Regions from separate parts of the Pimelobacter sp. 30-1 genome, predicted to be linked through region 2. Evidence: riboswitches for the same ligand, from Rfam matches in the RefSeq annotation. Region 2 holds a riboswitch; each other region holds the start of a gene.
What was found. A riboswitch is a leader RNA that binds a small molecule or an ion and turns the genes downstream of it on or off. The one in region 2 is predicted to bind cobalamin.
Positions count from the first base shown of each region.

Region 1: another riboswitch for cobalamin. It lies ahead of CCO04_RS10685 (ribonucleoside-diphosphate reductase subunit alpha); the one in region 2 lies ahead of CCO04_RS05115 (ABC transporter substrate-binding protein).
Region 3: another riboswitch for cobalamin. It lies ahead of CCO04_RS25615 (nitrite reductase); the one in region 2 lies ahead of CCO04_RS05115 (ABC transporter substrate-binding protein).

Region 1 covers NZ_NHTS01000004.1:188,247-197,660, forward strand. The annotation lists gene CCO04_RS10680 (ribonucleotide-diphosphate reductase subunit beta) at 1-597, opposite strand, end outside; gene CCO04_RS10685 (ribonucleoside-diphosphate reductase subunit alpha) at 594-2,960, opposite strand; cobalamin riboswitch at 3,077-3,295, opposite strand; cobalamin riboswitch at 3,395-3,604, shown strand; gene CCO04_RS10690 (ABC transporter substrate-binding protein) at 3,659-4,663, shown strand; gene CCO04_RS10695 (iron chelate uptake ABC transporter family permease subunit) at 4,663-5,733, shown strand; gene CCO04_RS10700 (ABC transporter ATP-binding protein) at 5,730-6,506, shown strand; gene CCO04_RS10705 (ferredoxin) at 6,499-7,179, shown strand; gene CCO04_RS10710 (3-oxoacid CoA-transferase subunit B) at 7,130-7,759, opposite strand; gene CCO04_RS10715 (CoA transferase subunit A) at 7,761-8,525, opposite strand; gene CCO04_RS29735 (IclR family transcriptional regulator) at 8,657-9,414, shown strand, end outside.
Region 2 covers NZ_NHTS01000002.1:135,843-145,256, forward strand. The annotation lists gene CCO04_RS05095 (helicase) at 117-1,838, opposite strand; gene CCO04_RS05100 (dihydrofolate reductase family protein) at 1,848-2,411, opposite strand; gene CCO04_RS05105 (alpha/beta hydrolase) at 2,443-3,288, opposite strand; gene CCO04_RS05110 (helix-turn-helix transcriptional regulator) at 3,355-4,083, opposite strand; cobalamin riboswitch at 4,163-4,358, shown strand; gene CCO04_RS05115 (ABC transporter substrate-binding protein) at 4,426-5,454, shown strand; gene CCO04_RS05120 (methyltransferase domain-containing protein) at 5,451-6,218, shown strand; gene CCO04_RS05125 (iron ABC transporter permease) at 6,215-7,234, shown strand; gene CCO04_RS05130 (ABC transporter ATP-binding protein) at 7,231-7,998, shown strand; gene CCO04_RS05135 (leucyl aminopeptidase family protein) at 8,015-9,331, opposite strand; gene CCO04_RS05140 (aldehyde dehydrogenase (NADP(+))) at 9,328-9,414, opposite strand, start outside.
Region 3 covers NZ_NHTS01000013.1:84,885-94,298, reverse strand. The annotation lists gene CCO04_RS25640 (VWA domain-containing protein) at 1-1,739, opposite strand, end outside; gene CCO04_RS25635 (cobalt-precorrin-4/precorrin-4 C(11)-methyltransferase) at 1,736-2,494, opposite strand; gene cbiE (precorrin-6y C5,15-methyltransferase (decarboxylating) subunit CbiE) at 2,491-3,696, opposite strand; gene cobJ (precorrin-3B C(17)-methyltransferase) at 3,684-5,237, opposite strand; gene CCO04_RS25620 (precorrin-8X methylmutase) at 5,243-5,908, opposite strand; gene CCO04_RS25615 (nitrite reductase) at 5,905-6,741, opposite strand; cobalamin riboswitch at 6,798-6,970, opposite strand; gene CCO04_RS25610 (Nif3-like dinuclear metal center hexameric protein) at 7,010-8,131, shown strand; gene CCO04_RS25605 (zinc ribbon domain-containing protein) at 8,128-8,871, shown strand; gene CCO04_RS25600 (bifunctional RNase H/acid phosphatase) at 8,871-9,414, shown strand, end outside.

The sequences.
Region 1 (9,414 bases), on a different contig from region 2:
CAGGAAGTACACGTAGGCGAAGGCCCCGTAGAAGAAGAGCCCCTCGATCACCGCCGCGAAGCAGATCAGGTTGAGCAAGAACGCCCGCCGGTGCTCACGGGTCTCGAGCTGGTCGAGCTCGAAGACCTTGTCGATCCACTTGAAGCAGAAGTCCGCCTTGTGCTTGATCGACGGGATGTTGTCGACCGCCGCGAACGCCTCGTGCCGCTCGGTCTCGTCGGGCACGTAGGTGTCGAGCAGGGTCAGGTAGAACTGCACGTGCACGGCCTCCTCGAAGAGCTGCCGGCTCAGGTAGAGCCGCCCCTCCGGGGAGTTGATGTGCTGGTAGAGGTTGAGCACCAGGTTGTTCGCCACGATCGTGTCGCCGGTCGCGAAGAAGGCCACCAACCGCGAGACCAGGTGCCGCTCGGCGTCGGTGAGCCGGCTCAGGTCCTTGAGGTCGGAGTGGAGGTCGACCTCCTCGACGGTCCAGGTGTTCTTGATGGCGTCGCGGTAGCGCTCGTAGAAGTGCGGGTAGCGCATCGGCCGCAGGGTGAGGTTCATCCCCGGGTCGAGCAGCATCCGGGTGGTGGTGGCGGTGTGGTCGGTGGCGGTCACTGGCAGGCCTCGCAGCTCTCGGGGTTCTCGAGGGAGCAGGCGATCGCTTCCTCGTCGGCGGTCGTGGGGGTGGGCAGCACGGCGACGGTCGCCTGCTGGATGCGCGAGGCGGGTCGCGAGCGCAGGTAGTACGTCGTCTTCAGCCCGCTCTTCCAGGCGAAGGCGTACATCGACGACAGCTTGCCGATCGTCGGTGCGGCCATGAAGAGGTTGAGCGACTGCGACTGGTCGATGAAGCCCTGCCGCTCGGCGGCCATCTCGACGAGCGCCTTCTGCGGGAGCTCCCAGGCGGTGCGGTAGAGCAGCCGTACGTCGGCCGGGATCGCCGCGATCCCCTGGATCGAGCCCTCGGCGCGCTTGATCTCCTCGCGGACCTCGGCGGTCCACAGGCCGCGCGCCTTGAGCTCGCGGACGAGCGCGGAGTTCACCTGGAGGAACTCCCCCGACAGCGTCTCGCGCTTGAACAGGTTGGAGACCTGCGGCTCGATGCACTCGTAGCAGCCGGCGATCGAGGCGATCGTCGCCGTCGGCGCGATCGCGATGAGCAGCGAGTTGCGCAGGCCGTGCTCGGCGACGCGCTCCTTGAGGGCGGCCCAGCGCTCGGGCTGGGTGACGGTGGCGCCCCACAGGTCGGGGTGCAGGTCGCCACGGGCGGCCCGGGTGGCGTCGTACGCCGGGTGCGCGCCGTGCACGGCGGCGAGCTCGCAGGAGACCTCGAGCGCGGTCAGGTAGATCTCCTCGGAGATCCGGGTCGACAGCGCGCGGGCCTCCGGGGAGTCGAAGGGCAGGCCGAGCGCGAAGAAGACGTCCTGCAGCCCCATCAGGCCCAAGCCGACCGGACGCCAGCGCGGGTTGGACGCCGCCGCCTCGGGGCTCGGGTAGTAGTTGATGTCGATGACCCGGTCCAGGAAGGGCACCGCGGTGCGCACGGTCGCGCGGAGCTTGTCCCAGTCGAGGTCGCCGTCGGCGAGGTGCTGGCCGAGGTTGACCGAGCCGAGGTTGCACACGGCGGTCTCGCCGTCGGAGGAGACCTCGATGATCTCGGTGCACAGGTTCGACAGGTGCACGACCGGCTGCCGCGGCCCCGGGGTGTCGGTGGTCTGGTTGCAGAACCGGTTGGCGGCGTCCTTGAAGGTCATCCAGCCGTTGCCGGTCTGGGCGAGGGTGCGCATCATCTTGGCGTAGAGGTCGCGGGCCTTGACCTGGCGCACGTACCGGCCCTCGGCCTCGATCCGGCGGTAGGCCTCGTCGAACGCGGTGCCCCACAGGTCCGGCAGCTCCGGCGCCTCGTTCGGGTCGATGAGCGACCACGTCTCGTCGGCCTCGACCCGGCGCATGAACTCGTCGGGGATCCAGTGCGCCAGGTTGAGGTTGTGGGTCCGCCGGGCGTCCTCGCCGGTGTTGTCGCGCAGCTCGAGGAACTCCTCGACGTCGGGGTGCCACGGCTCCAGGTAGACGCATGCCGCGCCCTTGCGGCGCCCGCCCTGGTTGACCGCGGCGACCGAGGCGTCCAGCGTGCGCAGGAACGGCACGATCCCGTTGGACTGGCCGTTGGTGCCGCGGATCAGCGCGCCGCGCGAGCGGACCCGGGAGAAGCCGATGCCGATCCCGCCGGCGAACTTCGAGAGCTGGGCGACCTGGAGGTAGCGCGCGTAGATCGAGTCGAGCTCGTCGCGCGGGCTGTCGACGAGGTAGCACGACGACATCTGGGTGTGCCGGGTGCCGGAGTTGAAGAGCGTCGGGCTGCTCGGCAGGTAGGCCAGGCTCGACATCAGCCGGTAGAAGCCGATCGCCTCCTGCGGGGTGCGGGACAGGCCGCAGGCCACGCGCAGCAGGAAGTACTGCGGCGTCTCCAGCACCAGCCGGGTCGTCGGGTGCCGCAGCAGGTAGCGGTCGTAGACCGTGCGCAGGCCGAAGTACTCGAAGCGGCGGTCGGCGTCCTCGTCGATCGCGAAGTCGAGCTTGCGGGCGTTGTCCTTGACGAAGGCGGCGGTCTCGTCGCCGATCACGCCCTCGGCGTGGCCCAGCGCGACGGACTGGCTGAACGAGGCCACGCCCTGGTTGCGGACTTCCTTGTCGACGTACCCGGCGAGCAGCCGGGCCGCCAGCCGCGAGTACGCCGGCTCCTCGCCGATCAGCTCGGCCGCGGTCTGGATCGAGAGCCGGTCGAGCTCGGCGGTGGTCGCGCCGTCGTACAGGCCGCTGATGGTGCGCGTGGCGACCCGCATCGGGTCGACGTCGGGCAGGTCGGCACTGACCCGGTCGACGGCGCGGACGATCTTGGTGACGTCGACGCTCTCGGTCTCGCCGTTGCGCTTGCGCACCGTCATGGTGGTGCGGGTGGGTGACTCGGTGACGGTCACTGGCTTCTCCCCTCGGAGTCTGGCTCGCGAGGGGACGACAGCAGGGGAGGCGCCCCGTCGTCGGCAGGCGCCTGCTCAGCCGTCGGCCTTCCCACGAGGCCTCGGACCACCGCACCCGGCGGGTGCGGTGCGCTGGCAGGTCTTCGGACTCGCGGGCGTCTCCTCGAAAGGAGTCCTACTGGCCGTCGCTTCCCAGGTCGCACGTCGCGACCCAGTGCTTGTGTGACGGCGGTCGTTCCCACTCACCGCTGCGGGGCAGTCCCGGACTTCCACCGGGTTCCCTCTTGCCTCCGCGCCCCTGGGTGGGGCGAGGAACCAGCTACGAGAACCACCATATGTAGGGGTTGCTCAGATCCGTGGGACCTAGATCTGGTGTCGGCGTGTCGGGTGCCCCGGAGGTGAGATATCCCACCAAGAGCGCCCGGGCGGCGCGTGCTAGCGTCCGCATCGCCAGTCGTGCTCACGATGCAACGTGAGTCAGGGAACCCGGTGAGAGTCCGGGACTGACGCGCAGCGGTGAGGGTGACGGGCGGGGCAACACGCCACTGGTGGCGGGCAGCAGACACTCGGCTGACCGACTCCGGGAAGGCGCTCCGTCCGGTCGATCCCGAGTCCGAAGACCTGCTGGCCGTGGATCTCGAGGGTCCGCGACACACCCGCACCACAGGCTTCGCGCAAGAGCCTCGGACCCGAAAAGAGTGACCGTGACGTCGTCCCGTCGTACCCGCTTCCTGCCTGCCCTGGCCGCCGTGCCGCTCCTCCTCGCCGGGTGCGCCGGCGCTCCCGAGGCCGAGGACAAGGGCCCTGCCACCACCGCCGGCTTCCCGGTGGAGGCCAGCAGCTGCGGCTTCACCTCGACCATCACCGCGCCGCCCGAGCGCGCGGTGACCATGAACCAGGGCGCGACCGAGGTCATGCTCGCGCTCGACCTGTCCGACCGGATGGCCGGCACGGCGTACCTCGACGACGCGGTGCCGCAGAAGTGGCAGCCGGCGTACGACGAGGTGAAGGTGCTCGCCAAGGAGTACCCCGACAACGAGACCCTGCTCGCCGCGAAGCCGGACTTCGTCTACGCGTCGTACGCCAGCGCCTTCGACGCCGACAACGCCGGCGCCCAGGACGAGCTGACCAAGCTCGGCATCGGCTCGTTCCTCTCGCTCTTCGGCTGCGGCGAGAACAAGCCCAGCGCCGATGTCTCGTTCGACTCGGTGTGGGACGAGATCGAGGTCGTCGCCGACGTCTTCGGCGTCCCCGAGCGCGCCGACGCGCTGGAGAAGGAGCAGCAGGGCCAGCTCGACACCCTCGCCGCGGACAAGCCGGGCGAGGGCCTGGACGTCTTCTGGTTCGACTCCGGCGACAAGACCGCGTTCGCCGGTGCCGGCGAGGGCGGCCCGCAGCTGATCCTCGACGCCGTGGGCGCGACCAACGTCTTCGGCGACGTCGAGGGCGGCTGGGCCGACGTGAGCTGGGAGCGGGTCGTCAAGACCGACCCCGACGTGATCGTGCTGGCCGACGCGAGCTGGTCCACGGCCGACGACAAGATCGCGATGCTCGAGAAGGACCCGGTGCTCAAGAACCTGCGCGCGGTCAAGGCGAAGCGGTACGTCGTGATCCCGTTCTCGGAGTCCACGCCCGGCGTGCGGCTGGCCGACGGAGCCGTCTCCGTCGGCGCCCAGCTCGCCGACCTGCCCCCGCTGGGCTGATGCTGCAGGCGGCCCGGCCGTCCCGGCCGGCGCGCACCCGGTCGGGAACGGGCCTCGTCGCGGGCGCCGCGCTCACCGTCGCCCTCGTCGCCACCGTCGTGGTGGCGGTGGGGATCGGCTCGGTGCACGTGCCCGCCGGCGACGTGGTCGACGTGGTGCTGCGCCGGATCGGCCTGCCGGTCGACGGCGTGACCCTCATCGACGACCGGATCGTCTGGCAGCTCCGGATGCCCCGCGTGGTGGGCGCCGCGGCCACCGGCGCCGGGCTGGCGCTGGCCGGCGCGGTGCTGCAGTCGCTGACCCGCAACGACCTGGCGGATCCGTACCTGCTCGGCATCTCCGGCGGCGCGACCGTCGGGGCGGTGACGGTGATCGTGCTCGGCGTCAGCGTCGCCGGGCTGGCCGGCAGCGCCGCGCTCGGGCTGGCCGCGTTCGTCAGCGCCCTGCTCGCCCTGGCGCTGGTGCTCGGCCTGGCCACGGGCCGCACCGGCGACCTGCCGCCGGCCCGGACCGTGCTGGCCGGGGTCGCGGTGGGCCAGCTCTGCGCGGCGTACACCTCGTTCGCGGTGATGATGAGCGGCGACCACGACGCCGCCCGGCGGGTGCTGGCCTGGACCATGGGCTCGCTCGCCGGGGTGCGCTGGCACAGCGCCGGGGTGCTCGTCGCCGTCGCGCTCGTCGCCCTCGTCGCGATCCTGCTGTACGCCGCCGACCTCGACGCCTTCGCGTTCGGGGACTCCTCGGCGGCCTCGCTCGGCGTCTCGATCCGGCGTACCCGCTGGGTGCTGCTGATCGGCACCGCGCTGCTCACCGCGTGCCTGGTCGCCTACACCGGGGCGATCGGGTTCGTCGGGCTCGTCGTGCCGCACGTCGTCCGGCTGGTGTGCGGGCCGCTGCACCGGCGGCTGCTGCCGCTGAGCGCACTGGCCGGCGCGGTGCTCATGATCTGGGCCGACACCGTCGCCCGCTCGCTGGTCGACGGCCAGGAGATCCCGATCGGCGTGGTGACCGCGGTGCTCGGGGCGCCGCTGTTCGCCTACCTGCTGCGGCGCGAGTCGAGGGCGCGATGAGGATCCACGCCGAGGGCGTCACCTGGGGCGTGCGCAGCCGCACGATCGTCCACGACATCACGCTCGACTGCCCGGCCGGCACCATCACCGGCCTGCTCGGCCCCAACGGCTCGGGCAAGACCACGCTGCTGCACGTGATGTCCGGGCTGCGCCGGCCGGCCTCCGGCACGGTCCGGCTCGGGGACGACGACGTGCACCGCCTGCCCGCCCGGGTGCGCGCGCGACGGATCGCCGTCCTGGAGCAGCACACGTCGACCTCGCTGCCGCTCACCGCGCGCCAGGTCGTCGAGCTGGGCCGGATCCCGCACCGCGGCCGCTGGCCCGCGGCGCGCGACGAGGGCGCCGGCGAGGTCGCCGAGGCGATGCGGCGCAGCGGCGTCGACCACCTCGCCGACCAGGACTGGAGCACCCTGTCCGGCGGCGAGCGGCAACGCGTGCAGCTGGCCCGCGCGCTCAGCCAGGAGCCCGACGTCCTCATGCTCGACGAGCCGACCAACCACCTCGACCTGGCCCACCAGCTCGACCTGCTGGCCACGGTCCGCGCCCTCGGCCGGACCACGGTCGCCGCGCTGCACGACCTCGACCTGGCCGCCGCCTTCTGCGACCGGCTCGTCGTGCTGCGGGCGGGCCGGGTGGTCGCGGCGGGCTCGCCCGACGAGGTGCTGACCGCGGACCTGGTCCGCGACGTCTACGGCGTCGAGGCGACGGTCGGGCGCCACGACCACTCCGGCCGGCTGCACGTCGTGTGGCACGACGGGAGGGTCCGTGCCTGAGCAGGGGTCCGCCGTCGTGCTCGTCGTGATGGGCGCCGAGGGCGCCCGGCACGCACCCGAGCTCGCCGCGGTCGCCGCGGCGACCGGTGCGTCGCTCGCCTACCTCCAGCAGGGTTCGCCCAGCCTCGCCGAGGAGCTCGACCGGCTCCACGCCGACGGCGTCACCCGGGTCGAGCTGGTCGGGATCGCGCTCGGCGCGGCGACCGCCCGGTCGTGGCTGCGCCGGGTGGCCGGGCACTGGCGGCGTACCCACCCCGAGGTGGAGGTCGTGATCGACAAACGCGCGGTCACCGGCACCGAGGCGGCGTTGACGTCCCCGGCGTGGGAGGAGGTGCCGGGCCACGCGCGCCACCTGCTGGTGTGCCGGGGACCGCGCTGCTCGGCGCGCGGCTCGGGAGCCGTGCTGGCCGCGGTGGACGACGAGCTGCGCCGTCAGGGCCTGGGCGACGACGACGTGCTCGTCACCCAGACCGGGTGCCTGTTCCCGTGCAACCAGGCGCCCGTCGTGGTGGTCCACCCCGACGACGCCTGGTACGGCGGCGTGACCGCCGAGCAGGCCCGGGCGATCGTCGTTGACCGCCCGGGACCCGCTGGTCCTGCTGGTCCGGCGGAGCCGGTGCGGCTCAGACGAGAACCGGCGGCTCGGTCTTCTCCCGCACCTCGTCCTCGGTGACCCCGGGGGCGAGCTCGACGAGCCGCAGCCCCTCGGGCGTGATGTCGAGGACGCACAGGTCGGTGATGATCCGCTGCACGACGCCCTTGCCGGTGTAGGGCAGGCCGCACTCCTCGACGATCTTGTAGGAGCCGTCGCGGGCGACGTGCTCCATGAGGACGACGACCTTCTTGGCGCCGTGGACCAGGTCCATCGCGCCGCCCATGCCCTTGACCATCTTGCCGGGGATCATCCAGTTGGCGATGTCGCCGCGGACCGAGACCTGCATGGCGCCGAGGATCGCGGCGTCGATCTTGCCGCCGCGGATCATGCCGAAGCTCAGCGCGGAGTCGAAGAAGCTCGCGCCCGGACGGACCGTCACGGTCTCCTTGCCGGCGTTGATGAGGTCCGCGTCGACGTCCTCGTCGGCCGGGTAGGGGCCGACGCCGAGGATGCCGTTCTCGCTCTGGAGCACGAGCTCGACGTCGTCGGGGACGTAGTTGGGCACCAGCGTCGGCAGCCCGATGCCGAGGTTGACGTAGTCGCCGTCGACCAGCTCGGCGGCGGCACGGGCCGCCATCTCCTCACGTGACCATGCCATGTCAGCGGACCGTCCTCTTCTCGATGCGCTTGTCCGCCGCCTGCTCGGGGGTGAGCGGGACGACGCGGTGCACGTAGACACCGGGCAGGTGCACCTGGTTGGGGTCGATGTCGCCGGGCTCGACGAGCTCCTCGACCTCGGCGACCGTGATCCGGCCGGCCATCGCGGCCAGCGGGTTGAAGTTGCGGGCGGAGTCGCGGAACACGAGGTTGCCGTGCCGGTCGCCCTTCCACGCGCGGATCAGGCCGAAGTCGCCGACGATCGCCTCCTCGAGGACGAACTCCTGCTCGCCGTCGCGGGTGTCGAAGGTCATCACGGGCTTCTGGGGGGACGTCTTGATGACCTTGCCCTGGTCGTCGTACTTCCAGGGCAGGCCGCCGTCGGCGACCTGGGTGCCGACGCCGGTGCGCGTGTAGAACGCCGCGATGCCCGAGCCGCCGGCCCGCATCCGCTCGGCGAGCGTGCCCTGCGGCGTGAGCTCGACCTCGAGCTCGCCGGAGAGGTACTGGCGCGCGAACTCCTTGTTCTCGCCGACGTACGACGCGACCACGCGCCGGAGCCGACCGGCCGTGAGCAGCATGCCCAGGCCCCAGTCGTCGACGCCGGCGTTGTTCGAGACCACCTCGAGGTCCTTGACGCCCGCGTCGAGGAGGGCCTGGATGAGCACCGACGGAATGCCGCAGAGCCCGAAGCCGCCGACCGTGAGGGTCGATCCGTCCGGGATGTCAGCGACCGCCTCGGCCGCCGAACCGATCACCTTGTCCATGCCCGCCAGTCAACGGGCCGGACGTCCCACGGTCAATGAGCGAGCGCGGTTCGGCGGCGGATCTCTCGCACGCCGAGCGCTACTCGTGAGTTGCGTCCACTCAGTGAACGCCGGTCGGCTAGCCTGGCGCCGTGGACACCGGACCCAGCGTCGTCGGCCGGGTCGCGCACCTGCTCCGCGCGCTGGCCGGGCGCGAGCCCGACGGCGTCAGCACCACCGCGCTGGCCGCCGCGACCGCGCTGCCCCGCCCGACCGCGCACCGACTGCTCAGCGCGCTGCGCGAGGAGGGCCTGGTCGAGCGCGACGAGAGCACCGGCGCCTGGCACCTGGGGCCCGAGTGCTTCCTGCTCGGCGCCGCCGCGACGAGCCGCCACGACATCACCCCGATCGCCCGCGAGACCGTGCGCCGGCTGGCCCGCGAGACCGGGGAGAGCGCGTTCTTCTCGGTGCGCCGCGGCGACGAGACGGTGTGCCTGCTGCGCGAGGACGGCAGCTTCCCCATCCGCTCGCACGTGCTGCACGAGGGCATCCGGTTCCCGCTCGGCGTCGCCTCGGCAGGGCTGGTGCTGCTGGCCTTCCTGGGCGAGCGGGAGCGGACGGCCTACCTGGCCGACGCCCACCTGGAGACGCCGTACGGCGCCGAGCACGCCCCCGCCCGGCTCGCGGCGCGGATCGCCGACACCCGGGCCACCGGGTACGCCGTGAACCCCGGCCTCATCGTGCCCGGCAGCTGGGGCCTGGGCGCGGCGGTCTTCGACGCGCACGGCGAGGCGCGCTGGGCGCTGAGCCTGACCGGCATCGAGGCCCGGCTCGCACCCCCGCGCCAGCAGGAGCTCGGCGAGCTGCTGCTGCGCGAGGCGCACGCGCTCACCGGGCGACTGGCGCCGCG
Region 2 (9,414 bases):
CCGGAAGCGGGTACGGGGCCTGCGCTCGGCCGCGGGAGTCGTAGGTTGCCGTCCGGCGGACGGCGCCGGGGCTACGCCGCGGCATCTCCGATCTGGGGAGTCGTCATCCGGCGATGCTACTGCGATTCCTCGGTCAGCGTCGCGGCCGGGAGCCACGCCGCCCCGAGGAGCTCGGCGACGTCGGTGAGCCCGGTGGTGTCGCTGCCCACCGTGTCGGACGCCGCCGCGATCCGCTCCACCATGACCTTGCCGACCTGCTCCTCGACGGTGCCCTCGGCGTACGCGATGTGCCACGGCGAGACCTGGTGGTCGCGGTGGGTGCGGCCGGTCACCTGGCGTCCCGCGATGCCCGAGAACCGGGCCTGGTGGAAGACACCGACCCGCGGCTCGGTGCTCGCCTGGCGGCCGTCGGCGAGGGTCTCGCCCGCGTGCAGGCTGATCGACGCGACGGTGGTGAACACGCAGACCTTCGCCGCGCCGGTCTGGAACCGCAGGCGCTCGGCCTCGGCGTCGAACCGGCCGCGGCCGTAGATGCTGGCGACCTCGATGCCGGCGTCGCGCAGCCGGTCGGCGATCGGGTCGGCGGCGGTCGCGACGAACTCGACGGAGCACGCGACCTGGCGCTCGGCCTGGACCTGCTGGGCGATCCAGTCCACCGTCGAGTCGACGCGGATCAGACCGGCCTTCTGGCGGAACCGCAGCAGCGCCGCGCGGCCCTTGGCGACATTGCGGCCGCGCCGGGCGACGTCCATCTCGCGGCAGAACTCGCCCCACTCCGCCTCGTACGCCGCCCGCTCCGCCGGGGTCAGCGCCACCGGCATGCCCGAGATCGGCACCGGACCCCACGGTGCCGCGCGGTGCAGCATCGCCGGCGGCCGTTCCCCGTCGAGCCAGCCGCGCACCAGCTTGAGGTCCGCGGCCCGGCGGGTCGGGTCGGTGGTCCACGTCGCGCCGTAGCGGCCCTGGTCCACCCCGACGCCGTGGCGCTCCAGCGCCGCGGCGAACGTGGCGCCGGGCTGGGTGGCTGTCGTCCACTCCTTCATCGACTCGCCGAGCGCCTGCGCGTACGCCGGGGCGAGGTAGGGGAGCTCGAGCGGCGTGTGCCCGGGCGTCGCGGTCGTCGCGATGACGAACGGCGCCTTGTCGTGCGGCTTGCCGTGCCCCGAGATCCGCGCCCAGAGCTTCCACCGCTTCGTCGTCGTCCGTCGCAGCGCGTGGGCCTCGTCCGCGATGATCACGTCCCAGGTGTGGTCCTTGACCTTCTCCAGGCGGTCCCAGGTGATCACGACCCACTCGAGACCGTCGCCACCGAGCGCCGTGATCGTGCGGCACCAGTGGCCGATCGTGATCGCGGCGGGCCGGTCGGCCACGACGAGCACCCGCCGCGCGCCGCGCAGGTCGCCGACCGCCACCGCCCCGAGGACGGCCGAGATCGTCTTGCCCACGCCGGGCTCGTCGGCCAGCAGGAACAGCCGCCCACCTGCCTCGGCGCGCGCCGCGATCGCGTCGGCGGCCTCGAACTGGATCCGCCGCGGCTCCAGCGCCTCGGTCGGCTCGGGGTCAGGGGTGCGGTGGTCGGGGTTGAGGTTGTTCTCGATGAAGCGGCCCAGCGTGTAGGGGCCGGGCGCGTAGGGCTCCAGGTGCGCGGGGAGTGCGCGGCCGACGTACAGGTGGGTCTTGACGGCGGAGTGCCAGGTGGCGCCGTCGACCTGCGTCCCGTAGGGGACGTCGAGCACCCACAGCCGCTCGCCCGGGCCGACGAACGGCAGGGGCCGCGTCTCGCCCTTCCGCGGGGACGCACGACGCCGGCGCGTGCTGGAACGACGGGAGCTGGCCACCCCCGGACGCTATCGGGGGCGTGCCCGGTAGCGCAGGGCGACCGCCCCCGACCGGAACCCGTGCCGGTCGACGAGCCCGAGCTCGACGCGTTCGCGCAGGCCGGCCATCAGCGTCGGCCCGTGCCCCGCGAGGACCGGCTGGACGACGAAGACGTACTCGTCGATCAGCCCCAGGTCCGCCAGCGCCAGGGGGAGCGTCACGCCGCCCACGAACACGCCGGCGCCGGGCTCGTCCTTGAGCCGGCGTACGGCCTGCTCGAGGTCGCCCCGGACCAGCTCGGCGTTCCAGTCGACGCTGCTCAGCGTGCTCGACACGACGTGCTTCGGCGCCCGGTCGATCGCCTCGGCGAACGGGGTCTCCGACGCGCCCATCCAGTCGGGCCACACGCCGCTCTCGGGCCGGCGCCACGCGGCCTCCATCATCGTGTAGGTCACCCGGCCGAACAGCAGCGTGTCGGCCCGCTCCATCTCGTCGGTCCAGAAGCGCATCGACTCCTCGTCGGGCGGGATCCCGGCCTCGTGGTGGCAGCAGCCGTCGAGGGTCACGTTGATCGCGTACCGCAGTGGTCTCATGGGGCAATTGGACTCCTGCCGGCGCTGCTTCTCATCGCTCGGCGAGCGTCTGGTCGATCCAGGCGACGACCTCGGCGAGGACGTCGGGCCCCTCGCGCTCGTCCTCCAGCCCGTGGAAGCCGCCCGGCCAGGTCCGCAGCGTCGCGGACGGCACGAGGCCGGCCACCTCGCGGCTGGCGGCGATCGGGTTGATCAGGTCGGCGTCCCCGTGCACCACGAGCAGCGGTACGGCGACCCGCGCCGCCGCCGTCGGCACCCGCTCCATCTGCGCCAGGACGTCGATCGCGAAGCGCGCGGTCGCCCGCCCGTGGACCAGGGGGTCGGCGTACCGCTCGGCGACGACATCGGGATCCCGGTTGATCCGCTCGAACCGCAGCCCGTTGCGCACCGTCAGGCCCGGAAGAGCACGCCCGAGCGTCCGGACCACCGCCACCTTGAGCCGCTGCCTCCGCAGCTCCGAGTCGAACGCGGGTCCGGTCACGACCACCGCGGCCAGGTCCGCCGCCGGCCGGTCCGCGGCGTAGAGGAAGGCGTAGAGCCCGCCCAGGCTGTGGCCGTAGAGCACGACGGGCGCGCCGCCGGTCCGCTCCCGCTCGCGCGCGACGAGGTGGTCGACGGCCCGTGCTGTCGGGGGATAGCGGACGTCGCCGCGACGCCCCTCGGAGCGCCCGAAGCCCTCGTGGTCGAGGGCGAGCACCGCGAACCCGGCGTGGGTGAGGAGGCGGGCGGTGCCGTCGTACCGGGCGGCGTGCTCGCCGAGGCCGTGCAGGACGACGACGCTGGCGCGCGGTGGTCCGCTCGGCGTCCAGCGGACGGTGGCGAGCCGGGGCCCGTCGTCGTCGAGCGTGAAGGAGTCGAAGGTAGGGAAGTCGGTCACGAGCAGGTCCTCTCGGGTCGCCCCGAGCCTCGCCGCTCCGCGCGGGTCCACGATTGGACGAACCTGCTAGCTCGCCACGATCTCCCAGCGGATCGCGCCGAACGCGGTCGGCGGACCCCCGAACGTCCGGTGGCAGGTGCGCGTCAGGTGCGAGCTGTCGGTGAAGCCGGCCAGGTGCGCCGCCTCGGTGAGCGAGCGCCCCTCGGCGACCGCCGCGGTCGCCCGCAGCAGCCGGAGCCAGCGGACGTACGCCCGGAAGGTGATGCCGAGGTCGTCGGCGAAGAGGTGGGACAGCCGGCTCTCGGACAGGTGGACGGCCGCGGCGACGTCCCGGAGCCGGACCGGCCGCTGGTCCAGGTCGTCGCGGAGCACGGCGAGGGCGGCGGCCACGCCCGGGTGACGCGACTGCGGTTCCAGCCCTCCCGGGACCTGGAGGCGCCCGTCCGCCCACGCGCGGTGCCCGTTCGTCAGACGCTGCCCGGCACGGTGCCACGCGCCCGCATCGCCCGGATCGTCGACCAGCCCGGCCAGCTCGGCGCCCAGCGCCGACGCGGGCTCGACGTGCGCCACCACGCCCCACGCCCCGTCGGCGTGGAACGCGTGCGTCTGGTCGGCCGGGACGATCGCCGCGTCCGTACGCCGCTCCCGGCCGTCGCCGTCCTCGATCACGAACGAGCCCTGGTGGGCGATCGCCACCTGGACGGAGTGGTGCGCGTGCCGCGGCAGGCTGCCCAGGGGGCCCTCGATCTCGAGCAGGCCGGGACGCAGGCGGCCGTCACCGGACCACTGGGGCATCGGCACTCCTCGAGCTGCGGGCGGCGCGGTCAGTGTGCCACGGGCCGCTCGGCTCAGGGGACGCTCCGGGGTGGCCGATGAGCGCTGCTACGCTGCCGGTGCCAGTCAAGCCACCACGGCCAGGGAATCCGGTGCGAATCCGGAGCTGACGCGCAGCGGTGAGGGTGACGGGCGGAGCAGCACCTCGTGCAGCCACTGGACCGAGCATGGTCCGGGAAGGCGTTCCGCCTGCTTGATCCCGAGTCCGAAGACCTGCTGGCTTCCGCGGGCCGTCCTGATCCGCGCGAACCCGATGGACAGGCCCCGCGACCCGGGTCTGCGGATGACGATGGTGAGCACCCCATGTTCCGTCCCACCCCTCTTCGCCCTGCCGCGCTCCTCAGCGGCGTCCTGCTGCTGGGCGCGCTGACCGCCTGCGGGGACGCCGATGCCCGCACCGATGCGGGCTCCGACCCGAGCACCGCCGGCGGCTACCCCGTCGCGCTCGCCAACTGCGGCGTCGACGTCGAGGTCACCCGGCCGATCGAGCGCGCGGTCGCGGTCAACCAGCCCGCGCTCGAGCTGCTGCTCGCGCTCGGCCTGGGCGACCGGATGACCGGCTACGCGATCAGCGACGACAGCGTGCTCCCCGAGCTCGAGGAGGAGCGCGCCAAGGTGAAGCCCTTCGCCGCCGAGTTCCCGTCGTTCGAGTCGGTGCTCGACCGGGACCCGGACTTCCTCTACACGACCTTCGACTACACGTTCACCGACGAGGGGATCGCCGACCGCGAGCGGTTCACCGGGCTCGGCGTGCCGACGTACCAGTCGCCGAGCGAGTGCGCCGGCCAGGAGGCCGAGGTCAAGAAGGCGCTCACCCTCCAGGACCAGTACGACGAGATCACCGACGTGGCGCGGCTCTTCGGCGTCGAGGACAAGGGCGCGGCGCTCGTCGCCGACCTCCAGGACCGGGCCGCGGCGGCCAAGCCCGCGGACGGGGCCGACGAGGTCACCCTCGCCTGGTGGTACGCCGCGACCAAGTCGCCGTACATCGCCGGGTGCTGCGGGGCGCCGGGCCTGATGACCCGCGCGGTCGGCGCGACCAACGCCTTCGAGGAGTCCGACCAGTACTGGCCCGAGATCGGCTGGGAGAGCATCCTCGACAAGGACCCGACCGTGCTCGTGCTGGCCGACCTCGGCCGCGGGGGCGACGGCGACAGCGCGAGGGCCAAGATCGCCTTCCTCGAGTCCGACCCGGTCGCGAGCCGGCTGACCGCCGTCAAGGAGAAGCGCTACATCATCCTCGACGGCACCACCATGGACCCGTCGATCCGCAACGTCGACGGCATCGAGCAGCTGGCCGCGGGCCTGCGGAAGCTGGGGCTGGCGTCGTGAGCAACCTCGATCTCCTGAAGCGCTGGGACGACCAGCAGGCCGCCTACATCGCCGACCGCGAGGGCCGGTTCGGCGCGATGCTCGACGTCCTGGACCTCCAGTCGGGCGGTGCGCCTGCGGTCGTCGTGGACCTCGCCTGCGGGCCGGGCTCGCTGTCCTTCCGGGTGCTGGAGCGGTTCCCCGAGGTCCGCGTGGTCGGCGTCGACCACGACCCGTCGCTGCTCGCGCTGGCCCGTGAGGCCGCCGCGGAGCACCCCGGTGGCGACCGCGTGCTCTTCGTCGACGACGACCTGACCTCCGCCGGCTGGACCGACCGGGTCCGGGCCCACGCGGGCGACGCCCCCGTGGCCGGCGTGGTCTCGACGACGGCGCTGCACTGGCTCGCGCCGGGCGAGCTGGTCGACGCCTACCGCGGCGCACGCTCGCTGCTCGCCGACGGTGGCGTCTTCCTCGACGGCGACCACTTCCGGTACGACGACCGGCAGCCCCGGCTGCGGACCTGGGCCGCTGCGCACGACCGTCGTACCCAGGAGGCGGCGTTCGCCGCCGGCGCCGAGCCGTGGGACACCTGGTGGACCGAGCTCGCCGCGCGTCCGGGCTACGCCGAGCTGACCGCCGAGCGGGACCGGCGCTTCGCCGACCGGCCGGCGCCCGAGCCGAGCGAGGTCGGCTTCCGCCTGGCCGCACTGGCCCAGGCGGGCTTCGCCGAGCACGGGACGGTGTGGCAGCTCTTCGACGACTTCGTCGTCTACGGGGTGGCTTGACCTCCCTGCCGCGGCTGACCGGGACCCTCGTCGCCGGCACCGCCCTGGTGCTCCTGTCGCTGGCGACGGCGATCACGATCGGGCCGGCCGACCTGTCGGTCCCGGACGTCGTCGCCGTGGTCCGCGAGCACCTCGGCGGGCCGCCCGCGGACCTCTCCCCGCTCCGCGCGGCGATCGTGTGGGAGCTGCGCCTGCCGCGCAGCATCCTCGCGGCCGCGTGCGGTGCGGGACTGGCGGTGTGCGGCGCGGTGCTGCAGTCGCTGCTGCGCAACCCGCTCGCCGATCCCTTCGTGCTGGGCATCTCGTCGGGCGCCTCGACCGGAGCCGTCGCGGTCGCCGTGCTGGGGATCGGCGCCGGCACCGTCGGCCTGACCGGCGGCGCCTTCGTCGGCGCCCTCGTCTCGTTCGCGCTCGTCGCGCTGCTCGCCTGGGCGGCCGGGTCCGGCCCGGACAAGCTGATCCTGGCCGGCGTGGCCGGCACCCAGCTGTTCTCGGCGCTGACGTCGTTCATCGTGCTCACCTCCGCCGACCCGGAGCAGACCCGCGGCGTCCTCGTCTGGCTGCTCGGCTCGCTCGGCGGCGCCCGCTGGTCGGACGCCGCGCTGGTCGTCGTCGTGGTCTCCCTGGGCACCCTGGTCTGCCTGGTGATGGCGCGCTCGCTCGACGCGTTCGCGTTCGGTGCCGACGCCGCCGGCACCCTGGGCGTCTCGGTCCGCCAGGCCCGCGCCGTGCTGCTGGTGACGACGGCGGCGATGACCGCGGTCGCCGTCGCCTCCGCCGGTGCGATCGGCTTCGTCGGCCTCGTGCTGCCCCACGCGGCCCGCGCCGTCGTCGGTCCGCGGCACCGCGCACTGCTCCCCGTCACGGCACTGGTCGGCGCCGTCTTCCTGGTCTGGGCCGACACGATCGCCCGGGTCGTCGTCGAGCCGCAGGAGCTGCCGGTCGGGGTGATCACCGCGCTCGTCGGCGTCCCGGCGTTCGCGCTGATCCTGCGCCGCCGCGGGAGGCGCGCATGAGTCTCCGCGCCCGCGAGGTCACCTGGCGCCAGGGTGGCCGGCTCATCGTCGACGCGGTCTCGCTCGACGTACCCGAGGGGGCGACCGTCGGCCTGCTCGGGCCCAACGGGTCGGGCAAGTCGTCGCTGCTGCGGCTCCTCGCCGGCACCCGTCGTACGACGTCCGGGGTGGTGACGCTTGACGACCTCCCCCTGCGGGACTGGCGCCGTCGTACGCTCGCGCGCCGGGTCGCGGTCGTCGACCAGCACGCCGACACCAGCGTCGCGCTGACCGTCGCCGACGTGGTCGCGCTCGGCCGGATCCCGCACCAGGGACCCTGGCGCCCGCACGACGCGAGCGACGACCGGGCCGTGACCGAGGCGGCCGCATCGGTCGGCATCACCCACCTCCTCGACCGCTCCTGGGACACCCTCTCCGGCGGCGAGCGCCAGCGCGCCCAGCTCGCCCGCGCCCTCGCCCAGCAGCCGCGCGAGCTGCTCCTCGACGAGCCGACCAACCACCTCGACGTCGCCCACCAGCTGGAGCTGCTGGCCCTGGTCCGGCGCCAGCCGGTGACCTCGGTCGTCGCGCTGCACGACCTGCACCTGGCCGCCCGCTACTGCGACCTGCTCCTCGTGCTGAGCGCCGGCCGGGTCGTCGCCTCCGGCGAGCCGGCCGAGGTCCTCACGGCGGGTCTCATCGCCGACGTGTACGACGTCCGGGCCCAGGTCGTCGTCGACGAGCACGGGCCGTGGGTGCGGATCCTCGACCGGCTCCAGCCCTGACCGGCTCGGTGCTGCGTCATCGTGCGGGCTCCCACGTGCGGAGCAGCTCGACCAGCGTCCGTACGCCGAACCCCGTGGCCCGTGCGTCGGCGCCGGACCCGCTGACGGCCGGCCCGGCGACGTCGAGGTGGACCCACGGGAGGTCCTCGGGGACGAACGCACCGAGGAAGAGGGCGGCGGTCAGGGCCCGGCCGGTGTCGGTGCCGGGATGGTTGCGGACCGTCGCTCCGGGTGCCGACGACCGCACCTGGTCGGCGTACCGCGGGGCCCAGGGCAGGCCCCACAGCGGCTCTCCGGAGCGCTCGGCGGCGGCGAGGACCTGTGCGCCGAGGGCACGGTCGCGGGCGATCAGCGCACCGATCGACGGGCCGAGGGCGATCGTCGCCTGGTAGGTCAAGGTCGCGATGTCGAGCACCGCGCGGGGCCGGTGCTCGGCGGCCCAGGCGAGGGCGTCGGCCATGATCACGCGGCCCTCGAAGTCCGTGTCGACGATCTCGACGCCGAGCCCGTTGCGGGTCGTGACGACGTCGCCGGGGCGGACCGCGCCCGGGCCGGGCAGGTTCTCGACGACCGGGAGGACGGCGTGCACGGGTACGGGCACGTCCAGCGCGGCGAGGGCCGACAAGGCGCCGAGGACGGTCGCGGCGCCTGCCTTGTCGGTGTGCATGCCGACCTGGGCAGCGGGCGGCTTCAGCGAGAGGCCGCCGCTGTCGAAGGTCACGCCCTTGCCGATGAGTGCGACGGAGCCGGGCGCCGGGGTGTCGCCGGGCGTCCGGCCGGGGGTCGACCACAGCTCGACCATCAGCGCCGGCTCGGTCGACCCGGTGCCGATGGCGAGGATCCCGCCCATGCCGAGGTCGCGGAGCCGGTCCGGGCCGCTCAGCCGGTAGCCCAGTCCGTGGGTACGGGCGAGGGCCTCGGCGACCTCGGCGAAGCGCGGCGGCGGGCACTGGTTGGCGCGGGCGTCGACGATCCGGCGGGTGAGCCGGACGGCTCGGGAGACGGCGTGGGCTCGCTCGAGGAGCGGGGCCGCGGTGGTGGGGGCGGTGACGACCACGTCGCCGTCGTACCCCTGGTCGAGGACGCCCTCCAGCGCGACCGGGAGCAGCGCCGGCTCGGCCCGGGTCAGGTCGACGGCCGGCGAGGGGGCGGCGGACGAGCGCTGGGCAGCCTCGCCACCCCACGCCCGTGCCTCCTCGGCGGTCGCGCCGGCTAGCCACGGGGTCGAGTCGTCGGGGGTGTCGCCGGTCGCGATCAAGCGCAGGCCGGCCGGCCCGGACAGCCCGGCCAGGGCCTGGTCGATCGGGTCGACCGGGTCGCTCTCGGGCGTCACGATCGTGCCGTGACGTAGGAGCCGTCGAGGTGCCGGGGCACCGACGAGGCGGCCCTCAGCTCGGGTGGCAGGAGGCCGTCCGG
Region 3 (9,414 bases), on a different contig from region 2:
GCAAGGGGGGTTCGTCCCCCTGCGGGCAGCTCCTCCAGCCGCTGCGCGGCCGCGTCGACCGAGTGGGTCGGCGGCAGCGCCACCTCGGCCTCGGCGCCGCGGAAGGTCACCAGACCGACCTTGTCCCGGCGCTGGTAGGCGTCGAGCAGCAGGCTGAGGACGGCGGTCTTGACCTGCTCCATCCGCCGCCGTGCGGCCATCGAGCCCGAGGCGTCCACGCAGAACAGCACCAGGTTGGCCTCGCGCCCCTCCCGGACCGCGACCCGCAGGTCGGCCGGGCGCAGCACGAGCGGTCCGCTGCCGTCGCGCCCGCGCGCCCGCTGGTGGCCTGCCGAGGCACGGATCGTCTCGGTCAGGTGGATCGCGCCGCCCTGGCCAGGCAGCGGCGTGGTCGCGCCGATCCGCCGGCCGTTGGTGGTGCGGGCACGGCTGCGGCGTCCGGCCGTGCCGGTGCCGACGCCGCGGACGGTCAGCAGCCGGGTGCGGTACGTCGCTCCGGTGCCCGCGACGCTGCTGGGGGCCGGAGCCGGGGTGTCGCCGCCGTGGTCGGCGGCGGACGGCGGAGGAGCGGGCGCCTCCGGGGCCTCCGGCGCCTCGGCGGCGGGCCCGTCCACCGGGTCGCCCTCGCCGTCGCCGTCGGGCGCCGGGCCGTCGGGGCCACCGGGACCGTCGGGCTCCGGGTCGGGCTCGGGATCGGGCTCGGGCGGCAGGTCGTCCTCGCCCCCGAGCGCCTGCTCCAGCAGCTCGTCGTCCAGCCCCGGTGCGTCGAACGGCTTGCGCCGGCGCCGGTGCGGCAGCGCGAGCCGGGCCGCGACCCGGATGTCCTCCAGGGTGACCTGGGTACGGCCGGACCAGGCGGCGTGGGCGACGGCGGTCCGGGCGGTGACGATGTCGGCGCGCAGGCCGTCCACGTCGAAGGCCGCGCAGACCTCGGCGATCTTGAGCAGCCCGGCGTCGGTGAGCTGCACGGAGCCGACGAGGGCCTGGGCGTCCGCGATCCGCGAGCGCAGCGCGGCCTCGGCCTCGGCGTAGCGCGCGCAGAAGCCGGCGGGGTCGGCGTCGTAGGCCATCCGGCGGCGGACCACCTCGGCCCGCAGGGCGGGCTCGCGCGGGGCGGCGACCTCGACGGTGAGGCCGAACCGGTCGAGGAGCTGGGGCCGGAGCTCGCCCTCCTCGGGGTTCATGGTGCCGACGAGCACGAAGCGCGCCGCGTGCTCGACGGAGACACCGTCGCGCTCGACGGTCGCGCGGCCCATGGCGGCGGCGTCGAGGAGCAGGTCGACGAGGTGGTCGTGGAGCAGGTTGACCTCGTCTACGTAGAGGAGGCCGCGGTGGGCGCGCGCGAGCAGGCCCGGCTCGTACTCGGCCTTGCCCTCGGACAGTGCGCGCTCGAGGTGCAGCGAGCCGAGCACGCGGTCCTCGGTGGCGCCGACGGGCAGCTCGACCAGGCGCACCGGGCGGGTCTCGGTCGCCGCGTCGGGGCCGAAGGGACCGTCGGGGGAGAGCCCGGAGTCGCGCGGGTCGGACGAGAACCGGTCGCCCGCGACGACCTCGATCGGCGGCAGGACGGCGGCGAGGGCGCGCACGATGGTCGACTTCGCGGTGCCCTTCTCGCCGCGGACGAGGACGCCGCCGACCTCCGGCGCGATCGTCGTGAGGATCAGCGCGAGGGCCATCGGGTCGGGCCCGTCGGGCCCATCGGCTCCGACGACCGCGCTGAAGGGGAACTGCTGGCTCATCGCAGACGCTCCTTTCGGGTGACGCGTTCGGTGGAGTAGAGGTACGACTCGGCGTCCGAGGCGGACGCCAGGGCCGGGCCGACGAGGATCACCGCGGCCTGGCGCAGGCCGGCCTCCTCGACGAGCGCTGCGATCGTGCCGACGGTGCCGCGCAGGACGAGCTCGTCGGGCTGCGAGGCGCGCGCGACCACCGCGACGGGGCAGTCGGCGCCGTAGAACGGGTCGAGCTCGGCCATCAGCGTGCGGGTGCGGGTGATCGCCAGGTGCAGCACGAGCGTCGCCCCCGTCGCGGCGTACGCCGCCAGCGACTCGCGCTCGGGCATGGCCGTCGAGCGGGCCTGGGTGCGGGTGAGCACGACCGACTGTGCGAGCAGGGGGACGGTCAGCTCGCGGCCGACCGTCGCCGCCGCCGCGGCGTACGCCGGGACGCCGGGCGTGACGTCCCACGCGACGCCCGCGGCGTCGAGCCGCCGGGTCTGCTCGTGCAGCGCGGAGTAGAGCGACGGGTCGCCCGACGTCAGCCGTACGACGTCGAGCCCGGCCGCGTGCGCCTCGACCATCGTGGCGGTGATCCGGTCCAGGTCGAGCTCCTGGGTGTCCACGCGCCGCGCGTCGGGGCGGCAGTGCGCGAGCACCTCGGCGTCGAGGTAGGTGCCGGGGTAGAGGACGACGTCGGCGGCGCCCAGCAGCGCCGCGGCCCGCAGCGTGATGAGGTCCGCGGCGCCGGGTCCGGCGCCCACGAAGTGCACGGTCACGGCTGCGGCTCCTTGGTCCAGGTCCACTGGACGACGGCGCGGGCCGGCGTCCAGCCGGTGAACCGTCCGCCCAGGGGGGTGACGTGCTCGACCGCGAGCCGGGTCAGCTCGCCGCCGTGGGTGTGGAAGGCGTCGACGAGGAGGCGCTCGGTCTCCAGCGTCACGCCGTGCGCGACGAGCCGTCCGCCGGGGGCGAGGGCGTCGCGGCACAGGTCGAGCAGGCCGGGGGCCGTGGCGCCGCCGCCGACGAAGACCGCGTCGGGCCGGGGGAGACCGGCCAGTGCGTCGGGGGCGCGACCGGTGACGACCTCCAGGCGCGGGACGCCCAGCGTGGCGGCGTTGCGGCCGACCCGGGCCGCGCGCTCGGGGTCGGCCTCGACCGCGACGGCCGCGGTGAGCGGGTGCGCGCGCAGCCACTCGATGCCGACCGACCCGGCGCCCGCGCCGACGTCCCACAGGAGCGCCCCGGGAACCGGGGCCAGCCGGGACAGCGCGCTCGCGCGCACGTCGCGCTTGGTGAGCTGGCCGTCGTGCTCGAAGGCGTCGTCGGGCAGGCCCGGCGTCCAGGACGCGGGTCCGGCGCCCGCCACCTCCAGCGCCAGGACGTGCAGCCGCGGGACCACCGTGCCGGGACCGGGGTACCGGGTGTGCGTCTCGTCGGCGCTGCCGAGGTCACCGAGGACGTGGATCGCGGTGGCGGCGAAGCCCGTCTCGTCCAGGATCGCGGCGACCGCCGCGGGGGTGCTCTCGTCGGACGACAGCACCAGCAGCCGGCGTCCGGGCGCGAGCTCGCGGCGCAGCGCGTCGGTGTCGCGGCCGACCAGCGTGACGACGGCGGACTCCTCGGCCGACCAGCCCATCCGGGCGCGGGCGAGCGAGACCGACGAGACGGCGGGGACGACGGCGACGGCCTCCGCGCCGAGCATCCGGATCAGTGTGGTCCCGATCCCCGACACGAGCGGGTCGCCCGAGGCGAGGGCGACGACGGTGCGCCCGGCGTGCTCGCGCAGGACGTCCGGCAGGGCGGCCAGCGGCCGGGGCCACGGGCGGCGTACCTGACCGGGGACGGCGGGCACGAGCGCCAGGTGCCGCTCGCCGCCGAGCAGCACCTCGGCACTGCCCACGAGGGCGCGGGCCTCGGGGTTCAGGTGACCGTCGGCGCCGATGCCGACGACGGTGATCGTGGGCGTCAGTCCACCCATCGCGGCGTCCAGACCGTGCCGTTCGGCTCCACGCGCGTGCTGGAGGCGCCGATGATGAGCAGGCACTTCATGTCGATGCTGTCGGTGTCGAGCGCCCCGAGCGTGGTCACGGTCAGCGACTCCTCGGCCCGGCCGACGTCCCGGCCGACGACGACCACGGTGTCGGAGGAGCGGTGCTCCAGCAGGATCTTCTGGGTCTCGACGACCTGCTCGCGCCGCGAGCGCGAGGCCGGGTTGTAGATGCCGAGCACCAGGTCGGCCTCGGCGATCGCGCGCAGCCGGCGCTCGACGACGGGCCACGGCTTGAGCCGGTCGGACAGGCTCACCACCGCGAAGTCCGCGCCGATCGGTGCACCGGCCCGCGCGGCGACGGCCTGGACCGCGCTCACGCCCGGCAGCACCCGCACCGGGACGCCCGCGTGCTCGGGGTGCTCGGGATCGGCGGCGGCCTCGAAGACGGCGGCCGCCATGCCGAAGACGCCCGCGTCGCCGCCGGACACGACCGCGACACGCTCCCCGCGCAGGGCCAGGTCGAGCGCGAACCGGGCCCGGTCCACCTCGACGGTGTTGCCCGAGGCGTGGCGCTGGAGTCCCTCGCGCTGCGGCACCCGGTGGACGTACGGCGCGTAGCCGACCACGTGGTCGACCTCGGCCAGCGCGGCGCTCGCCTCGGGGGTCAGCCACCCGTCCGGGCCGGGGCCGAGCCCGACCACCAGCAGTTCCGCGCTCTGCGGTTTGGTCCCAAACCGCATGTTTTCGGGGTCAGAACCTGCGGTTTGGGACCAAACCGCATGCTCGCGCATCCGCTCAGCGGATGCGGGGCCCGCCGAGTCGCCGGGCACGACGATCAGCGAGAAGTACGGCACCGCGTCGGCGTCGACGTCGGCGACCGGCAGCCAGCGCTCCTCGGGCTGCGAGGCGCGCTCGACGTAGAGCGCGCCCTCCAGGCGGCCGGCCTGGGCGAGGGCCGATCGGACGGCAGGGAAGGTCCGCCCGAGCTTCATGATCACCGCGCCGTCGGTGTCCGCGAGGCGGCGGGCCAGCTCGGCCTCGGGGAGGGTGCCGGGCAGCACGGTGAGGACGTCGTTCTGGCGCACCAGCGGCGCCGGGACGGTCGCGGTCGCGGCGGCGAACGCCGGGACGCCCGGCACCACCTCGACGTCGAAGCGGTCGCGGAAGCGGTCGACCAGGTACATCGACGAGCCGTAGAACAGCGGGTCGCCCTCGGCCAGCAGGACGACGTCGCGGCCCGCGTCGAGGTGCGCGGCCAGCCGGGCCTCGCACTCGTCGTAGAAGTCGGCGAGCGCGCCGACGTACCCGCCGGGGTGGTCGGTCGCGCCGGTGGTGACCGGGTAGCGCAGCTCCTCCTCGACCGCCGTGGCGGGGATGAGCTCGGCCGCGATCCGGCGGGCGTGGGACTCCTTGCGGACGCCCGCGTGGAACGCGATGACGGGCGCGGCGCCGATCAGCCGCTCGGCCTTGCGGGTGATGAGCTCGGGGTCGCCGGGGCCGATCCCGACGACGAGGAAGCGGCCGGGCACGGTGCTCACTCCTCCTCCTGGGCCAGCGCGTTGACCGCCGACGAGGCCATCGCCGAGCCGCCGCGGCGCCCGCGCACGGTGACGAAGGGGATGTCGATGCCGTGCTCGCCGGCGAAGGCCGCGAGCGCGTCCTTGGACTCCGCGGCGCCGATGAAGCCGACCGGGCAGCCGACGATCGCGGCCGGACGCGGTCCGCCGTCGAGGATCATCTCCAGCAGGTGGAAGAGCGCGGTGGGGGCGTTGCCGATCGCGACGACCGCGCCGTCGAGCAGGGGCTCCCACAGCGACACGGCGGCCGCGGTGCGGGTCGTGGACCAGCGCCGGGCCAGCTCGGGCACCCGCTCGTCGGTGAGGAAGCAGTGCACCGGGTTGTCGGCCGGCAGGCGGCCGGCGGTGATGCCCATGGCGACCATCCGCGCGTCGCACAGGATCGGTGCGCCGGCGGACAGGGCGCCGCGCGCCGCGGCGACCAGGCCCGGGTGGATGACGAGGTCGTCGACCAGGTCGGTCTGGCCGCTGCCGTGGATCATCCGCACGGCGACCTTCTCGGCCTCGGCGGGCACCCGGTCGAGCGCGGACTCGCGGCGGATGGTCGCGAAGGAGTCGACGTAGATCGCCGGACCGTCGGCGATGTAGTCGTACCGACGAGGCGGAGCGGTCAGGTCGGTCATGAGTTCTCCTCGGGGATCAGCACGCCGTGCCACGGGGTGACGACGACGGTGCCGGCGGTCCAGCCGGCGATGGTCGAGAGGGTCAGCCCGTCGTCGCCGACGGCGACGTGCTCGCCGCCGGGGACCGGGCCGAAGCGGAGAGGGCCGGTCGCGACGTCGGCGCCCGCCGCCACCCCCGCCGGTACGACGAGCGGCCCGGCCAGCTCGTCGACGTGCCAGGCCGCGTCGGGTCCGGTGCCGCGCGCGGCCAGGAAGCGGTGCGCGAGCGCGGCGAGGGCCGCGGGGGCGTCGGCCAGGGCGACCACGTCGCCGTACGCCTCGCCGATGCGGAGCTGGGCCCGCTCGGCGTCGAGCGCGACCAGGCCGAGGTCCTTGTGCCGGTCGGCGAGGTCGCCGCGGCCGTCGTCCAGGGTGAGCAGGAAGCGTCCGGGCAGGGCGGCCAGCGCGGGGTCGCCGAGCAGGAGCGCGTCGAGCGCGGCGAGCACCGGGCGCAGGTCGGCGCGGCCCCCGGTGAGCCCGGTCTGGGGGGAGACCAGGACGTTGCGGACCCGGTCGTGCGCGCGCGAGGGCAGCAGGCCGGTCGCCTCCAGCGCGGCGAGCGCCGGCTCGGCCAGCGTGCCGTCGGCGCCGAGGGGCATGGCGCGCACCTGCAGGTTGGCCCGGCCGGTGAGCCGGACCCGCCCGTCGCCGTACTGGTCGGCGACGGCGGCGAGCGCGCGCAGCGCGCTGAGCCGGACCTGACCGCCGGGCACCCGGATCCGGACCAGGCCGCCGTCGTCGGCCGGCCACGGGTGCACGATGCCGGGGCACCGGTCCGGACGGCTGCGCGCCATGGGTGGAGTCCTTCGAGGCCGGGGCTCCTCGCGATCGCCCCCATCGACCTCACGGCGGTTGTGCCGCAAGGGCCAGCAGGTCTTCGGACTCGGGATCACCCGGCCCGGAGCGTCTTCCCAGATCCCCGAGGAGATCCAGTGACGTCGTGCTCCGTCCGTCACCCACACCGCTGCGCGTCAGTCCCGGACTCTCACCGGGTTCCCGTCGACTGGCAGCGGTCACTCTAGCAATCCGGTTCTGTCGCCCGTCCTCGGTAGCCTGACCGGCATGCCTTCCCTCGAGGACGTCGTCGCCCTGGTCCACGGCTGGTACCCACCCGCCACGGCCGACAGCTGGGACGCCGTCGGGCTCGTCACCGGCGACCCTGCCCAGCCGGTCAAGAAGATCCTGCTGGCGGTCGACCCGGCGCCCGCCGTCGCCGCCGAGGCCGCGGAGTGGAAGGCCGACCTCGTGATCGTGCACCACCCGCTGTTCCTCAAGGGCGTGCACGGCGTCGCCGCCACCACGCCCAAGGGGCGCACCCTGCACACCCTGGTCAAGGCCGACTGCGCGCTGCTGACCGCCCACACCAACGCCGACCAGGCGCTCGGCGGGGTCTCCGAGGCGCTCGCCGTGGCGCTGGGGCTGACCGACCTGCGCCCGATCCTCCCCGCGCGCGAGCAGCCGCTCGACAAGCTCACCGTCTTCGTCCCCGCCGACGCCGCGGCGCCGGTCCGGGCCGCGATCGCCGAGGCCGGCGCGGGGCGCATCGGCGACTACGACTTCGCCTCCTTCACCAGCGCTCCCGGCGAGGGCCGCTTCCGCCCGCTCGACGGCGCCAACCCGATGATCGGCACCGTCGGCGAGCTCGAGACCGTCGCCGAGGTCCGCATCGAGGTGGTCCTGGCCCGCGACCTGCGCCCGGCCGTGGTCCGCGCGATGCTCGCCGCACACCCCTACGAGGAGCCGGCGTACGACGTCGTCGAGCTCGCCGACCCGGCCCTGGCCGAGACCGGCACCGGTCGCGTCGGCGTGGTGCCGCCGACCACGCTGGGCGAGTTCGCCGAGGTGGTCAAGAAGGCGCTGCCCGAGACCCACGGCGGCGTCCGCGTCGCCGGCGACCCGGACCGCCCGGTCAAGCGGGTCGCGGTGTGCGGGGGCGCGGGCGACTTCCTGCTCGACCGCGTGGCGGGCCTCGGTGTCGACGTCTACGTCACCAGCGACCTGCGCCACCACCCGGCCGCCGAGTTCGTCGAGAAGGGCGGCCCGGCGCTGGTCGACGTGGCCCACTGGGCCGCGGAGTGGACCTGGCTCCCGGTGCTCGCCGAACGCCTCCGCGAGGCCCTCGGTGACGCTGTGGAGACCCGGGTGAGCGCGGCCGTCACGGATCCCTGGACAATGCACCTGTGAACGCCGATCCCGCAGCCCAGCTCCGCCTGCTCGACCTGCAGGCGCTCGACTCCCAGGTCGACCAGCTGCGCCACCAGCGCAGCAACCCCGTGGAGGCCGCGGAGATCAAGGACCTCCTCGGCAAGCGCGCCGACGTCGACGGGCGGCTGCGCGACCAGCGGATCGTCGTCGACGACCTCGCCTCGGCGCAGGCCAAGGCCGACGCGGACGTCGAGCAGGTCAAGGCGCGGCGCACGCGTGACCGCGACCGGATGGACTCCGGCGCCATCACCAACCCCAAGGACCTCGAGCGCATGCAGCACGAGCTCGCGTCCCTGGAGCGGCGGATCTCCACGCTCGAGGACGAGGAGCTCGAGGTCATGGAGCAGCTCGAGGAGGCCCAGTCCGGGCTCGCCGAGCTGACCTCCGCGATCGAGGACCTCGACAGCCGCCTCGGCGTGCTCACCACCTCCCGCGACGAGAAGGGCGCGACGATCGACGCCGAGAGCGCCTCCGTCGCCGCCGGCCGGGCCGCGATCGTGGCCGAGATCCCGGCCGACCTCGTCGCCCTCTACGAGAAGCTCCGCGCCAGCAAGGGCGGCGTCGGCGTCGGCGCGCTCCAGGCCCGCCAGTGCGGCGGCTGCCAGCTCACCCTCGACGCCGGCGAGATCGCCGAGATCCGGGCGACCCCGGCCGACGTCGTGCTGCGCCACGAGGAGTGCCAGCGGATCCTGGTCCGCACCCCCGAGAGCGGCATCTAGTGCCGAGCCCCGCCGCGGTCGTCGTCGAGGCCGACGGCGGGTCGCGCGGCAACCCCGGTCCCGCCGCCTACGGCGCGGTGCTCCGCGACGCCGCCACCGGAGCGGTCATCGCCGAGGACGCCCGCACGCTCGGCGTCGCGACCAACAACGTCGCCGAGTACTCCGGCCTCGTCGCCGGGCTGCACCTCGCCGTGGACCACGCGCCGGGTGCGCGCGTCGAGGTGCGGATGGACTCCAAGCTCGTCGTCGAGCAGATGTCCGGGCGCTGGAAGATCAAGCACGCCGACATGCGCGCGCTCGCGGCCGAGGCGGCGGCGATCGCGCCCGCCGGGACGACGTACACCTGGGTGCCGCGGGCCGACAACGCCCACGCCGACCGGCTCGCCAACGAGGCGCTCGACGGCGTCCGCGAGGGCGTCACCGTGGCCGGCGGCGCCAGCGTCCCCGGCGACGGCATCCCCGACGAGCCCGAGTCCGCCGCCGAGGAGGCGTCCTCCCCGGCGACCGGCCCCGGCCAGCCGACCACCATCGTCCTGGTCCGCC